2 regions of the Priestia sp. 53B2 genome follow, and region 1 is predicted to be linked to the other one. Evidence: riboswitches for the same ligand, from Rfam matches in the RefSeq annotation. Region 1 holds a riboswitch; the other holds the start of a gene.
The links. Region 1 has a riboswitch for lysine ahead of ACN6NE_RS08225 (aspartate kinase). Riboswitches for the same ligand answer to the same signal wherever they lie in the genome.
Positions count from the first base shown of each region.

Region 1 (7,399 bases):
TGGAAAGAAGGAGCCGTTTTCTTATCCACAAAAGATGCCATTGTTGTTTTTAAGAATTCTTCATCGTTACGATCTGGGAAATCTGGCTTATAATGAGCACCGCGACTTTCGTTACGGTTGTAAGCTCCTAGCGTTACAACACGTGAAAGCTGAAGCATGTTTTGCAGCTGACGAGTAAATGGTGCCGCTTGATTACTCCATTTAGCCGTATCATTAATGTTAATACGATCATAGCGTTCAATTAATTCTTGAATCTTTTCATCTGTTTTTAACAGTTTGTCATTGTATCGTACGACTGTCACGTTGTCAGTCATCCATTCCCCTAGCTCTTTATGAAGAACGTATGCATTTTCTGTACCTTGAAGATTCATGATATTGTTCCATTTCTCTTCTTCTTCTTTCACATGACGATCATATACGCTTGAAGAAATAGCATCTGCGCTCTTTTCTAAACCATTGATGTATTCAACCGCTTTAGGACCGGCAACCATACCACCATAAATAGCTGATAATAATGAGTTTGCTCCTAAACGGTTCGCTCCGTGCTGTGAATAATCACACTCACCAGCTGCGAATAAGCCAGGAATATTTGTCATTTGATCGTAATCCACCCATAAACCGCCCATTGAATAGTGTACAGCTGGGAAAATTTTCATTGGTACCTTGCGCGGATCATCGCCCATGAATTTTTCATAGATTTCGATGATACCTCCAAGTTTAATGTCTAGCTCTTTTGGATCTTTATGTGAAAGGTCCAGATAAACCATGTTCTCTCCGTTAATTCCTAACTTCTGCGCTACGCAGACGTCAAAAATTTCACGAGTTGCAATATCACGAGGTACTAAGTTACCGTATGCAGGATATTTTTCCTCTAAGAAATACCAAGGTTTACCGTCTTTATATGTCCAAACGCGTCCGCCTTCTCCACGAGCAGATTCACTCATAAGACGAAGCTTATCATCTCCTGGGATAGCAGTTGGATGAATTTGAATAAACTCTCCGTTTGAATAGTATGCACCTTGCTGATACACGATAGATGCCGCTGAACCTGTATTAATAACTGAGTTCGTCGATTTTCCAAAAACAATTCCAGGTCCACCTGTAGCCATAATAACCGCGTCAGCTGGGAACGTTTTAATTTCCATTGATTTTAAATTCTGTGCAGAAATCCCGCGACAGCTGCGCTCATCATCAAGAACAGCACCTAAGAATTCCCATCCTTCGTACTTTGTCACAAGTCCGGCAACTTCATAGCGACGAACCTGCTCATCTAATGCGTACAATAATTGTTGACCCGTTGTTGCTCCAGCAAAAGCCGTACGGTGATGCTGCGTCCCGCCAAATCGTCTGAAGTCTAACAAACCCTCAGGAGTACGGTTAAACATAACACCCATGCGGTCAAGTAAGTGAATAATACCAGGAGCTGCTTCACACATTGCTTTTACAGGTGGCTGGTTGGCTAAAAAGTCTCCGCCATACACTGTGTCATCAAAGTGTTCCCATGGTGAATCCCCTTCACCTTTCGTATTTACGGCCCCGTTGATTCCACCTTGCGCGCAAACTGAGTGAGATCTTTTTACCGGAACTAGTGAAAATAAATCTACTTGCTTGCCAGACTCAGCAATTTTTATTGTTGCCATCAAGCCAGCTAAACCGCCACCGACTACGATGATTTTTCCGTTACTCATCGGAACCCCACTCCTTCAAAACCTTAATTTTATGCAAATGCGAATAATGTACGAACACCTACAAATGTAAGTGCTAAGAAGATTGCTAATGTCACATAAGTTGAAATTCTTTGAGAACGTGGTGTTACAGTTAACCCCCAGCTAACTCCAAATGACCATAGACCGTTTGCAAAGTGGAAGATCGTAGATACAACACCAACTATGTAGAATGCAAGCATTGCCGGGTTGCTTAAAATTCGTTCCATCATTTGAAAATCTACTTCTTTTCCAAGCGCAGCTTGTATTCTGGTTTCCCATACGTGCCATGTGATGAAGATAAGTGTGATTACACCTGAAACACGCTGAAGGATAAACATCCAGTTACGGAAAAACCCATAGTTGTTAACGTTTGTTTTAGCAGTGAATGCAATGTAAAGACCGTATATTGCGTGAAAAACGATTGGTAAGAAAATAATGAAAATTTCTAGAGCATAGCGGAAAGGTAAGCTCTCCATGAAGTGAGCTGCTTGATTAAATGATTCTTCTCCCTTTGTCGCGAAATGATTCACAACTAAATGCTGTGTTAAGAAAATCCCGATTGGTATTACCCCAAGTAATGAATGGATTCTCCGATATTGAAACTCTCTGTTTGCCGCCATCTGCGTAGACCCCCCTTAGTTAAATGAACATAGTTTGTGAAGAACTTTCTTACTCCCACTAGACAAATAGATTAATCGTGAATAGAGGAAATGAAAACCTTTGCATTTCCTAATAAAGTATGTGACAGGTTAATTTTACTCCCATCGATTAAGAGCGTCAAGGCAAGATATTTAAATCTTCTATAAAATATAAATTTATAAAATTTTATATTTGTTAACGCTTACTATATTGATGTTACAGATTTTTTCTTTCTATTATAATATTGCTTGCCACAACTAAGTAAGCGTTTACTTTATACTTTTATTGTAAACAAGTTCACAAAACATTTACACAGGTAAAAGTACCCTTTTAAAAGGTATATTATGGATTTTTTATCTTTACATCTAACTCTTTTTACCATAATAAAGATCCTCTTACATTTTATTAAAAAAATGCGTGAGAGGTTTTTTAGATTTGTATATAATAGTAGTAAAGAAAGAGGGGAAAGCATGAGCAATTTACAAACAGAATCACAGCAAGAACTTGAAGAGACGATGGAAACATCAGAACCTAATGTCACAGCTGAAACAGAGAGAACTCTTGATCACGTTTCATATTTCGGATACAGCCTTTTGCGTGACGTGTTAATTCCAGAGCTTCTTGGAGACGAAACGAATACCATTTCATACTGGGCAGGAAAACACCTTGCGCGGAAATACCCGTTAAATACAATGGATGAAATCGTCGCTTTTTTTAAAGCAGCTTCCTGGGGAACACTGACGCTCGCAAAAAAAGATAAATATTCACTAGAGCTTGAGTTATCAGGTGATGTGGTCAGCAAAAGATTTCAGCAGGAAACTTGTTCGTTTCATCTTGAGTCAGGATTTGTGGCTGAACAGATTCAGCGTCAAAACAACTGCCTAACAGAAGCCTACCTAACACATAAAGAAAAGAACGGAAAAGTGCTGATTTCCGTGCAGTGGGACCGAAAAGATATCTTACCTACCGAAACACGCGCGGAGCGTTATAAAAAGTAGGAAATACGTATATATAAAAGACGTGGAGATACCACGTCTTTTTTCTCTTCTTTATACTTGCACTGCTTGCTGCTCTTCTAATTCAAATGCTACGTGAAGCGTCTCAACAGCTTTTACCATATCAGCGTGCGGTACAACTGTAGATACTTTAATTTCAGACGTGCTGACCATCTTCACTTCAATTTTCTCTCCTGCCAGCACTTCAAACATTTCGGCTGCAACGCCTGGATTAGAAATCATGCCAGAGCCGACAATTGATACTTTAGCCAGACCGCTTTCATGTTCAATACGCGTATATCCTAAAGTAGATTTATACTCTTTTAAGACGGCAAGAGCGGCGTCTACGTCTACGGTTTTAATAGAAAATGAGATAGAGAGACGATTATTAGCCGTTACGTTTTGAATAATAATGTCCACATTTAACTGTTCTTTTGCTAATGCTGTAAAAATAGTAGAAAGAGTTTGCAACTCGTTGTTTAACCCTTCAATTGTCACCCGTGAAATATTATCTTCAAACGCAATTCCTCTTACGACTAAGTTTTGTTCCATTGAAACTTCCTCCTCAACAATCGTTCCATTCTCATTTTCTAAGCTTGAACGCACTTCTAGCGGTACCTGATAATTTTTTGCAAACTCAACAGCGCGCGGATGCAGCACCCCTGCTCCCAAATTGGCTAATTCTAACATTTCGTCATATGAAATAGAGTGAAGCTTACGAGCATCTTCTACATAGCGCGGATCTGTCGTAAACACTCCTGTTACGTCTGTATAAATATCACATTTTGCAGCTTTTAATGCTGCGGCAAGAGCTACTGCCGTCGTGTCAGAGCCGCCTCGACCTAATGTTGTAATGCTTCCATCTTCTGAACAGCCTTGGAATCCAGCTACTACTACGATTCGACCTCTATCTAATTGGCTTTGAATAAGAGTCGTGTCAATGTGCTGGATTCGTGCATTGCTGTGAACTGCTTCCGTCTGAATACCAGCTTGCCAACCTGTTAGCGAAGTTGCTTCATGCCCTTTGCATTGAAGAGCCATTGTTAACAGGGAAATCGTTACTTGTTCTCCAGTTGTAAGAAGCATATCCATTTCGCGTTTGCTTGGACTGCCCGTAATATCACTTGCTAATTTCACCAGTGCATCTGTAGTTTTGCCCATTGCCGATACAACAACAACTACTTGGTTACCGCGCTCTACTTCTTGGATAACACGGTTTGCTACATGTTGGATACGTTCAACAGAACCAACAGATGTTCCACCAAATTTTTGAACGATTAATGCCATAATTTTGTTCATTCCTTTTCAATAAATTTGCATATGCAGGATGATGAGAAGCTAATTTTTTTTACTCAGACAATAAAAAAAGCAATGAGATGAGCTCTCATTGCTTAACGAACGAAAATTATAAAACATAACCGTCCACTGCCGTGAGATAGCTCTCCAAGAATCTACATCTTGACAATCCTACGTTTATTCAACGCAGAACCAGCAATCATTACTATGAGGTAATGTTCACTTCGGCAAATTTCCCTTTCCGCATCATTCATAAGAGCTCATACCCTTCCTGATACGTACTGATTAAATTTGCACCTCTATCTTCACTTCATTTGATGAAGTGTCGTATGAAATTAGTTAATAGCTTATCAAATATTTTCTATTATTTCAAGACTATTTTTGCAATGTTTCATAAATTTTTTCAGCAATGTTTTGAGGAACACCTGAATTCCGAATATCTTCAACCGTTGCTTCTTTCAATTTTTTCACCGAACCAAAATACTTTAACAAAGCTTTTTTACGCTTTTCTCCCACTCCCGGAATGTCGTCCAGAACGGACTGAAAAGCGGACTTAGAGCGCACTTGACGGTGGAAGGTAATCGCAAAGCGGTGAACTTCATCTTGAATTCGCTGAAGCAAATAAAATTCTTGACTATTGCGTTCAAGCGGTATGATTTGAGGAGGCTCACCAATCATCAGGTTGGAGGTTCTGTGCTTATCATCTTTGACAAGACCTGCTGTAGGCACTAAAAGTCCCAATTCATTTTCGAGAACGTCCTGTACTGCAGCTAAATGCCCTTTGCCTCCATCTACAACAATTAAATCTGGAAGCGGAAGACCTTCTTTTAACGCTCTGGAATACCGTCTGCGAACTACTTCTCTCATGGAACTGTAATCATCTGGTCCCTTTACGGTCTTAATTTTATATTTGCGATATTCTTTCTTTTCCGGTTTCCCATCAACAAAAACAATCATCGCAGAAACTGGGTCTGTTCCTTGAATATTTGAATTATCAAATGCTTCAATCCGATAAGGAGCGGCAATTCCAAGCTCTTCTCCTAACCGTTCAACTGCGCCAACCGTGCGCTCTTCATCTCGTTCAATTAAATAGAATTTTTCACCGAGCGCAATTTTTGCATTTTTACACGCAAGTTCTACTAATTCTTTCTTTTTGCCTCGCTTTGGATGCTGAACCTCTACTTCTACTAATTTCTCAGCCAACTCTGCATCAATCGTTGCTGGAACCATCACTTCTTTTGGCTTAATATTTTTGGCATAAAACTGACCGATAAAAGTTAAGAAATCTTCTTCTGGCTCTTTATAAAAAGGAAACATAGAAACTTCTCGCTCAATTAATTTCCCTTGGCGAATAAAGAAAACTTGAACACACATCCAGCCCTTATCATAAGAATAGCCAAACACATCTCGATTAACAAAATCATTAAACGTTACTTTTTGCTTTTCCATTGTCGCTTCGATATGAGCAATTTGATCTCGATATTCTTTAGCCCGTTCAAAGTCAAGTTCTTCTGAAGCTTTTAACATTTTTTCAGTTAACTCTGTTTTGACATGCTCATATCCACCATTTAAAAACCGCGTGATATTTTCAATAATTTGTTTGTTTTGCTCTTCTTTTACTTCTTTTACGCAAGGAGCTAGACATTGCCCGATATGGTAATACAAACAAGGCCTGTCTGGCATGGTAGAGCACTTTCTTAATGGATAAATGCGATCAAGAAGCCGCTTTGTTTCATTTGCAGCTTGAACGTTAGGATAAGGACCGAAGTATTTCCCTTTATCTTTTTTTATTTTTCTTGTAATAACAAGTCGGGGCTGTTTTTCAGCTGTAATCTTAATAAAGGGATAACCCTTATCATCTTTAAGCATGATATTGTATTTTGGATCATGCTTTTTAATTAAATTCATTTCTAAAATAAGTGCTTCTAAATTAGAAGATGTGACGATATATTCAAAATCGACAATGTCGTTTACAAGTCGAAGCGTCTTTCCGTCATGAGATCCGGTAAAGTAGGAGCGCACTCGATTTTTTAATACTTTTGCTTTTCCTACGTAAATGACCGTTCCATATTTATCTTTCATCAAGTAACAGCCGGGCTGATCCGGTAAAATAGCCAGCTTTTCTTTTAAATAATCGTTCATATTTTTCTCCTTCCTCTTCTCTTACTCTGTCCATCTATACATTCGCTTATGAAGCGTAACCTACATTCTTTCCTGCCTTACAATACATGCACATAAGCCTGATTTATGGCGGTGTTCCTTACATCTAGTATAAAACAAACGAACGCATATTCGCTAAATAAAAGTATTCCCAAAAGAGAAAAAGTGGAGAAAAAGAAAAAACCTAGCCTGAGCTAGGTTTTGACTTACGCGTGTTTATTAATTAATTCTGTTAATGCTTCTTTTGGTTGGAAACCAACTACTTGGTCAACTTTCTCTCCATCTTTAAATAATACTAAAGTTGGGATACTCATAACACCAAATTTTCCAGCCGTTTCTTGGTTTTCATCAACGTCTACTTTCACGATTTTAACTTTATCGTTAAGTTCGCCATCGATTTCTTCAAGAACTGGAGCAATCATTTTACAAGGGCCACACCATGGTGCCCAAAAGTCAACAAGCACTAGGCCTGATTTAATTTCATCTGTAAAGTTTTTATCTGTAGCATGTGCAATAGCCATTTTAATTCCTCCTAAATATATGCAATATCCAAATTCTACTCACAGTATATCACCTTCAAATAAGGTTTGCTAACTTTTTGCT
Region 1 covers NZ_JBLZXA010000008.1:934,866-942,264, forward strand. Annotated here, with positions in the region: gene sdhA (succinate dehydrogenase flavoprotein subunit) at 1-1,688, opposite strand, end outside; gene ACN6NE_RS08215 (succinate dehydrogenase cytochrome b558 subunit) at 1,718-2,326, opposite strand; gene ACN6NE_RS08220 (YslB family protein) at 2,816-3,343, shown strand; gene ACN6NE_RS08225 (aspartate kinase) at 3,395-4,627, opposite strand; lysine riboswitch at 4,769-4,946, opposite strand; gene uvrC (excinuclease ABC subunit UvrC) at 5,012-6,778, opposite strand; gene trxA (thioredoxin) at 7,003-7,317, opposite strand.

Region 2 (7,399 bases), on a different contig from region 1:
GGTATTGAAGGCAAATCAAGAGGCTGAATTACCTGCCATCGACGTATCGCCTAGTCAAGGAAAGTTTCTGCATTTGTTAGCTTCATTAAAAGGAGCTAAACGCATTTTGGAAATTGGTACTCTTGGAGGGTACAGCACGATTTGGCTAGCCAGAGCTCTTCCGAAAGACGGACAGCTAATTACGCTCGAATTAAGCGCTCAGCATGCAGAAGTAGCAAGAGCTAATTTAAAAAGAGCGGGAGTAAGCCACTTAGTAGAAGTCATTGTCGGCCCCGGGCTTGATACATTAGCTGTATTAAAGGATAAGGGAACAGAGCCGTTTGATCTTATCTTTATTGATGCTGATAAGCCGAATAACCCAAATTACTTAAAGTGGGCTCTAGAATTATCGAAAAGAGGAAGTCTGATTATTTGTGATAATGTTGTTCGTCAAGGCCATGTGGTGAACTCAGAAAGTGAAGATGAAAATGTAAAGGGAATTCGCCAATTTATGAATGCTCTGGCTCAAGAAAAACGAATCAGCGCTACGGCTATACAAACCGTTGGAAGCAAAGGCTATGATGGATTCATTGTAGGGATTGTTGAATGATAGAACTCGTGTTACATATAAAGAGGCTGGGACAAAAGTAATTTTGTTGAAGGAAAATCCGAACGATGAATTCAAATTCTTGATGGAGAATCTCGATTCATTGTTCGGATTTTTTCATGGTGATAGTAAACGTAGATTTCATGCATGTATTTGCTTTTAGCTGTTGATTGGAGGGCAAGGCGAAGACTCCTGCGGGAAAAGCGGAAGGGGTGAGACCCCGCAGGAGCGCATGCGACGAGGAGGCTCAGCGGCCGCCCGCGGAAAGCGAAGTCTTGCACAGAAATCAACAGCGGTGTCACAAGCTGTTCAGATCATGTATCCGATCTGTTCGTCTTTAGAGTGGATTGATGTCGTTATCTTCCAGCCTCTATTTAATTTGCGTCCAACTTATTTGTCATTTGTTTTTCGGTTAAAAAACTAATCAGCTCTCTTACAGCAAATGAACTGTAGCGTTCTTTTAACAGAATAATTCCAAGTTCCCACATCATTTCAGGATCTGCAATAGGTACGGTAGTAATATTGGGATCTTTCACTTTGGCATAAAGCGATTCGGGTAAAATAGCAATACCTAGTTCTGCCGCTGTTAATTCAATAATTAAATCCCATTGAGAACTTTTATACGTGATAGAAGGCACAAAGCCTGATTTTAAAGCATCTTGAATTAACCGGTCGTGCAGCGTAAATTCTTCACTGAACATAATGAATTTTTCATGCTCCAATTCTTTCATCCAGACGGAAGAACGTTTCGCTAAAGGATGGTTTTTATGCGCGTATAAAAGGAATCTCTCCTTAACGAACGGGTATACGTGAAAATTTTTATCATGACCGCTTGTGAGAGGAAGCATAACAATTCCCATATCTACACCAGCCTCTTCCACAAGTGCTTCAATTTTTTTTGCTCCAAATTCAATAAGCTCTAGAGATACTTTAGGGTATTGTTCATTAAATGCTTTTGCAATCTTCGGGAAAAACAAGGTCCCGATGAGCGGAGGGACTCCCATCTTGATTTGCCCTGTTTGCAAGTTCATTAAATCTCCCAACAAGTGAGGCATGTCTTTTAACACCGACAGAGCTTTAGTTGCCTGATGATACACGACTTCTCCTGCATCGGTTAGCTTTAATTCTCTTGTTGAACGATCAAGAAGCTCAAATCCTAGTTCATTTTCTACTTTTTTGACGGCTTTACTTAAAGCCGTTTGTGACAAATGAACTTGCAGCGCTGCCTTTGTAAAATTTTTATGATTCGCTACCTCTATAAAGTATTCTAAGTCTCTGATTTCCATGTGAAACTCCATTTCTGCAAACTGCTTATCCTTTTTCTTTACTCTTTATTTTAACCACTAAATTATTTACTGTAAATGCGCTGATTAAAAAGGTGGAGGATATATCCAATGAATAAAAACAGGGAAAGGAAATGAACTAAAGTTTCTGTCGAAATTGATTTATAAAACGAATAATTTTTTTATAGAGAAACATAGATTTTGCTACTAGCTGATGAGGGATATAAAGATTTTTGCATGTACGTTCGGGCAAAAATGCAAAACTTATCAAAATAACTGAAAGTCCAAAGGCTGCGGCTGTAATCTCTAGCCAAGAAAATATCATATTATTCCTCCTTTTACAAATCTATTAATAGAATATGTAAAAGTTTGTAAGGAGGTTGTGCGATAGACCTATAACGAGCGGCGTAATAAAGCTCCCTCTAAAAATAAAATTACGTCCAAGAACGCAGGGCCTGTGCCAAACGTTCTTGGACGTAATTTTATTTGCGCTCTTCAGCTTGATGCTCTTGTTTGTTTTGCTCAGTGAGACGTTTTTGATGAGCTTTTGTTTCTGCGCTTACGTGATTCGCATCATTCGGTTGATTCTTCTTTGAACCTCCTGCAGCGTTACTCATTAGACGACACCTCCAGTCCGGTTATGAAACATACCTATAGAATGTGCGTATTTACAGATTTTATACACTGCTATCGATATTACTGCACACGAAAAAAGCAAAGGTAGAGTCACTAAGACTGTTCCCTTTGCTTTTTTACTAAGCAACTTTATCGGTGGTGATAATTTTGTTAATCCAGTCTTTTCCTTCTGTAAACCTTGTAACAAGCATCGCTGTTACTGTATTTCCCGTACTGTTTAAAAGCGTAGCTGGGGCGTCAATAATTGTGGAAATGACCGCAATAATGGGCAGAACTTCTGGTGAAAATCCATAAATTGTAATAATTAACATTTCACCAATCATACCGCCTCCAGGGATTGCTCCCATTACGGCTCCAACTAAAAAGGCTACGCCTAAAATGCTCAAAATACTCGTAGCAGACGTCATATCTTTGCCAAACAAACTGAATAAGAAAACAATCTTTAGAATACCACCGATAACAGAACCATCTTTATGCGTGTTTGCTCCTAATGGAATCACCGTTTCAGCAATATCCAGCGGCACACCCATTTTCTTTGTTGCATCTAAATTGACCGGAATAGATGCAGCAGAAGAACAGGTAGCAATAGCGGTGATAGAAGGAGCAGCTGCATTTTTCCAAAACAGCTTAATTCCTGCTTTACCGCCAGCAATCCATGCATATAGCGTAAAGAAACCGAAATAGTAAACGATTGCAATTAATAAATAAAGAATAAATGCTCTAGCGTACCCTTGTAAGATCTTTGGTCCAAGTTCTCCTACTACAGTAGCAAAATAGCATCCTAAACCAATTGGAGCATAGTACATCACAATTTTAACAACCTTCATCGATACTTCTTGACCCGAAGTCAGAAATTTCGCCATAGGCTGTCCTTTTTCACCGGCCATTGTGGTAGCAATACCGAAAATAACGGCAAAGACAATTAATTGTAAAATATGCTCTTTCGAAAATAACTGAACAAAATCAGGTACAGTAAATGTGCTAACAAGCTGATTTAAAAGCGTCATTTTTTCAGCTGTATTTTCACTGTCACTCATCAATTCTTTAATGGCAGAAGTATCTACATTATGTAGCGGGTTGTAAAGTGATGCGCCTAAAAAGCCTAAAACGGCTGAAACAGCAGCAGTGGCGACAAACACAACGGCAATTCCTAGCATAATTTTACCAAGACGTTTCATTTCGTTCATGTTTGCAATCGCCGAAGCCACACTAAAAAAGACAAGGGGAACGATAATCATGAACATCAAATTAAGAAACAAATCACCAAAAGGCTTCACGACTGCCACATCGGGTCCAATAGCATATCCTGCTATCCCGCCAATTAAAATAGCGAGAAGCAGAATAAGCGATGATCTGTACGTTTTAAATACACTTAAAACCATAGCTAGATTTCCTCCAAACACCAATAGCTTCTTTACTACGCAAGAACAGCTATTATTTGCTCATTGCATACGTAGTAACGACTGGCTTTACATCTTTACGCACCAAATCTTCGTATGTTTCTCGCTCTACAGCAAGACGAGCTTCTCCATTTTTTACAAATACAACAGCAGGGCGCGGAATACGGTTGTAATTGCTAGCCATTGAATAGTTGTAGGCACCTGTAGAGGACACTGCTAATAAATCTCCTTGATTAACGCGCGGTAAATCAATATCCCAAATAAGCATATCTCCTGATTCACAGCATTTACCCGCAATTGATACTGTTTCATCTTTTTTATCCGTCACTCTATTAGCCAAGACAGCTTCATGTTTTGCATCGTAAAGAGCAGGACGGATATTATCGGTCATACCGCCGTCAATTCCTACGTATTTTCGTACACCTGGAATCTCCTTCGTTGATCCAATTGTATAAAGCGTTGTACCTGCTTCTCCTACGATGCTTCTTCCAGGCTCAACCCAGACTTCTGGAAGGGTATAATTCTGTTCAGTTAACGTGCGGCTTAGCTTTTCTGTCAGTGCATCTACATAATACTCAACTGGAAGAGGAGAGTCGCTTTCGGTATAACGAATACCAAAACCACCACCTACGTTCAAAACTTTTACTTCAAATTCCATTTTATCACGAATGCTGAATAAGAAATCAGTTAAAATATCAATGGCACGAGAAAAACCATCTACTTCAAAAATTTGCGAACCAATATGACAATGAATGCCTAAAAGATCGTAGTAAGGCTTTTCTAACGCAGAACTTACTGCTTTCATGGCTTGGTCATTGGAAAGACCAAATCCAAACTTGGAGTCTTCCTGTCCGGTCATAATATACTCATGTGTATGGGCTTCAATCCCTGGAGTAACACGCAGAAGAATAGATGCTTTCTGTTTGCGCTCAGCTGCTAAGGCATGCAAAACTTCAAGTTCGGTAAAGTTATCAACAACAAAACAGCCAATATTCGCATCAAGCGCCATTTCCATTTCTTCAATCGTTTTATTATTTCCGTGAAAATGAATGCGTTCAGCTGGATATCCAGCTTCAAGCGCTGTAAATAATTCGCCTCCTGAGACCACATCTAGTGACATATCAAGCTTCGTTAAAAGGCTAGCCATTTCCATACAAAGAAATGCTTTCCCTGCATAGGCGATTTGATATGAAAATCCGCTTCTTCGAAAGGCTGAATGGAAGGCCTTGCATTTCGTTTCAATTAATTCTTGATCGTAGATGTATAGGGGAGTGCCGTATTGTTTTTTCAGTTCGACCGTATCGCACTGCCCAATTTCTAAATGATTGCTGCTGTTAATTTTACTCGTTCCATGTAAGTACATAATCCGTATCCCTCCATTTAAATCATTCAACTATAACTTTGAACTTTGATGGTCAGTAGAAAAACACAAAAAAGACCCATGAAGTGATGTTCACGCGTCTTGGTTTCATAATAATAAAGTATTATTACATTCTAGGCATCAACATCTCTTCAATAGCTCTCCACAAACCAAATGGTTTGTGACAGCTCAGCATTTATTCAATACTGAACCAGTATATGAACACAATGGATGTTTATATACTTCGGCACGAAATCCCTTTTACTTATCTTCACAGACTCCATTAGTCTCCAATAAGTGACTCTTGATTTCATGCACCTCTATTCTCAGAGAGGAAAATTATATTTAAATGTAATTCCTATTATATTTCCTTTTCCTCCGTCTAGTCAATGAAAAGTTAAGGCATAGGAATATCAAAAAAAATAAATAAGAAAGCTATGAAGCTTCCAGATAGAATCCAAGCAGCCAGTGCTGTCTTCTGATGAATGACTAAAAGTGAGAACGTGACAATATTGAAGAGAAAAGAACACAGCAGCGACCATCCATAATGATGAGTGATACTGTGATTAACATAAGCAATGAACTCAATCACAGTAAATAAAAGCGCCCACAAAAGAATCCACCACAGCCGGCCGTTTACATGCAGCGGCAGCCTTCCTAAAAAAACCGGTATAACAAACGGATAAATAATTAAGGTTATTCCAAGGGAAACCATTAGGTGATCGGGTAGAAAAAGATGATCAATACCAACAGGGTGAAATACCCATACGCGGTGATGAAACAGCAGCACTTCATAAAGCAAATTCCCCGTGACCCAAAACAGCAAAGTAGGATAGTATTCTTGATACCTTCGCCACTTGCCAAATAGTAAACCAAGAATGATAAAAAATAATACAAATGAAGATTGCATACGCTCTCCTTAAAATAATGGTTACTTCTTTTTATTTACATATTATAGTGGTTTTATTCTTTCATTTTTTTATTCAGAAACCATAATAAAAAAGCGGTAAGCGCAGCGTTAAATATGCGCGATCACTATTTGTGGTTTGCTTCATCTCACTATAATCTCCGTAAAAGAACTTATTGCGCTTTTGTTTACAATGAAAGGAGCTATATGTCAAAGTCAGCAAGACTCAAAAATAAGCTCAAAATAGCTTCGCCTAGTATGTGACTTCTTTTTTTGCTATGCTAAAATTGCGTACATATAGCATGAGAATACTAGAAGAAAGAAAAGGGTGTTTTGGTATGAAAACATACATCGTAGTTGGAGCTGGGATACTTGGAGCTTCTACAGCATATCATTTAGCAAAAGCAGGAGCAGATGTGACATTGATAGATCGCAAGGATGCTGGTCAAGCTACTGATGCAGCAGCAGGGATTGTTTGTCCATGGCTTTCGCAGCGTCGAAATAAAGCATGGTACCGCTTAGCAAAAGGCGGCGCCAAGTACTATCAAACATTAATTCAGCAATTAGAAGAAGATGGAGAAACGGATACGGGATATAAGCGAGTAGGAGCAATTAGCTTACATACTGAGGAACAAAAGCTTGCAAAAATGGAAGAAAGAGCATATAAGCGTCGGGAAGAAGCTCCTGAAATAGGCGAGATTACACGTTTATCCGCTAAAGAAACACAGGCTTTGTTTCCGGTTCTTTCGGAAGAATACAGTTCAGTTCATATTAGTGGAGCCGCTCGCGTTAACGGGAGAGCTCTTCGAAACGCACTTGTGAATGCAGCGAAGAAAAACGGTGCAAAAATAATAGAAGGAAACGCAGAACTACTTTATGAAAATAATCAAGTAACGGGCGTTGCCGTAAATGGACAAACCCTTCTAGCAAGTACAACAATCGTAACAGCAGGAGCGTGGGCAAATCAATTACTAGAGCCTCTTGGAGTGAAATTTTTAGCAAGCTTTCAAAAAGCGCAAATTGTCCACTTGCATCTCCCTGATTTAGATACAAAAGACTGGCCCGTTGTGATGCCTCCAAGCGACCAATATATTCTTTCATTCGAACAAGGTCAAATTGTCATTGGAGCAACACATGAAAACGACACGGGTTATGACTTGAGAGTAACTGCTGGGGGGCTTCATGAGATTTTTTCAAAGGCCTTATCAATTGCTCCCGGCTTAACAG
Region 2 covers NZ_JBLZXA010000027.1:507,236-514,634, forward strand. Annotated here, with positions in the region: gene ACN6NE_RS23090 (O-methyltransferase) at 1-589, shown strand, start outside; gene ACN6NE_RS23095 (hypothetical protein) at 753-1,010, shown strand; gene ACN6NE_RS23100 (LysR family transcriptional regulator) at 961-1,872, opposite strand; gene ACN6NE_RS23105 (hypothetical protein) at 2,009-2,194, opposite strand; gene ACN6NE_RS23110 (hypothetical protein) at 2,352-2,486, opposite strand; gene ACN6NE_RS23115 (dicarboxylate/amino acid:cation symporter) at 2,625-3,887, opposite strand; gene lysA (diaminopimelate decarboxylase) at 3,940-5,268, opposite strand; lysine riboswitch at 5,414-5,596, opposite strand; gene ACN6NE_RS23125 (CBO0543 family protein) at 5,663-6,175, opposite strand; gene ACN6NE_RS23130 (NAD(P)/FAD-dependent oxidoreductase) at 6,511-7,399, shown strand, end outside.
Region 2: linked by a shared signal. The riboswitch ahead of lysA (diaminopimelate decarboxylase) and the one ahead of ACN6NE_RS08225 (aspartate kinase) in region 1 are both predicted to bind lysine.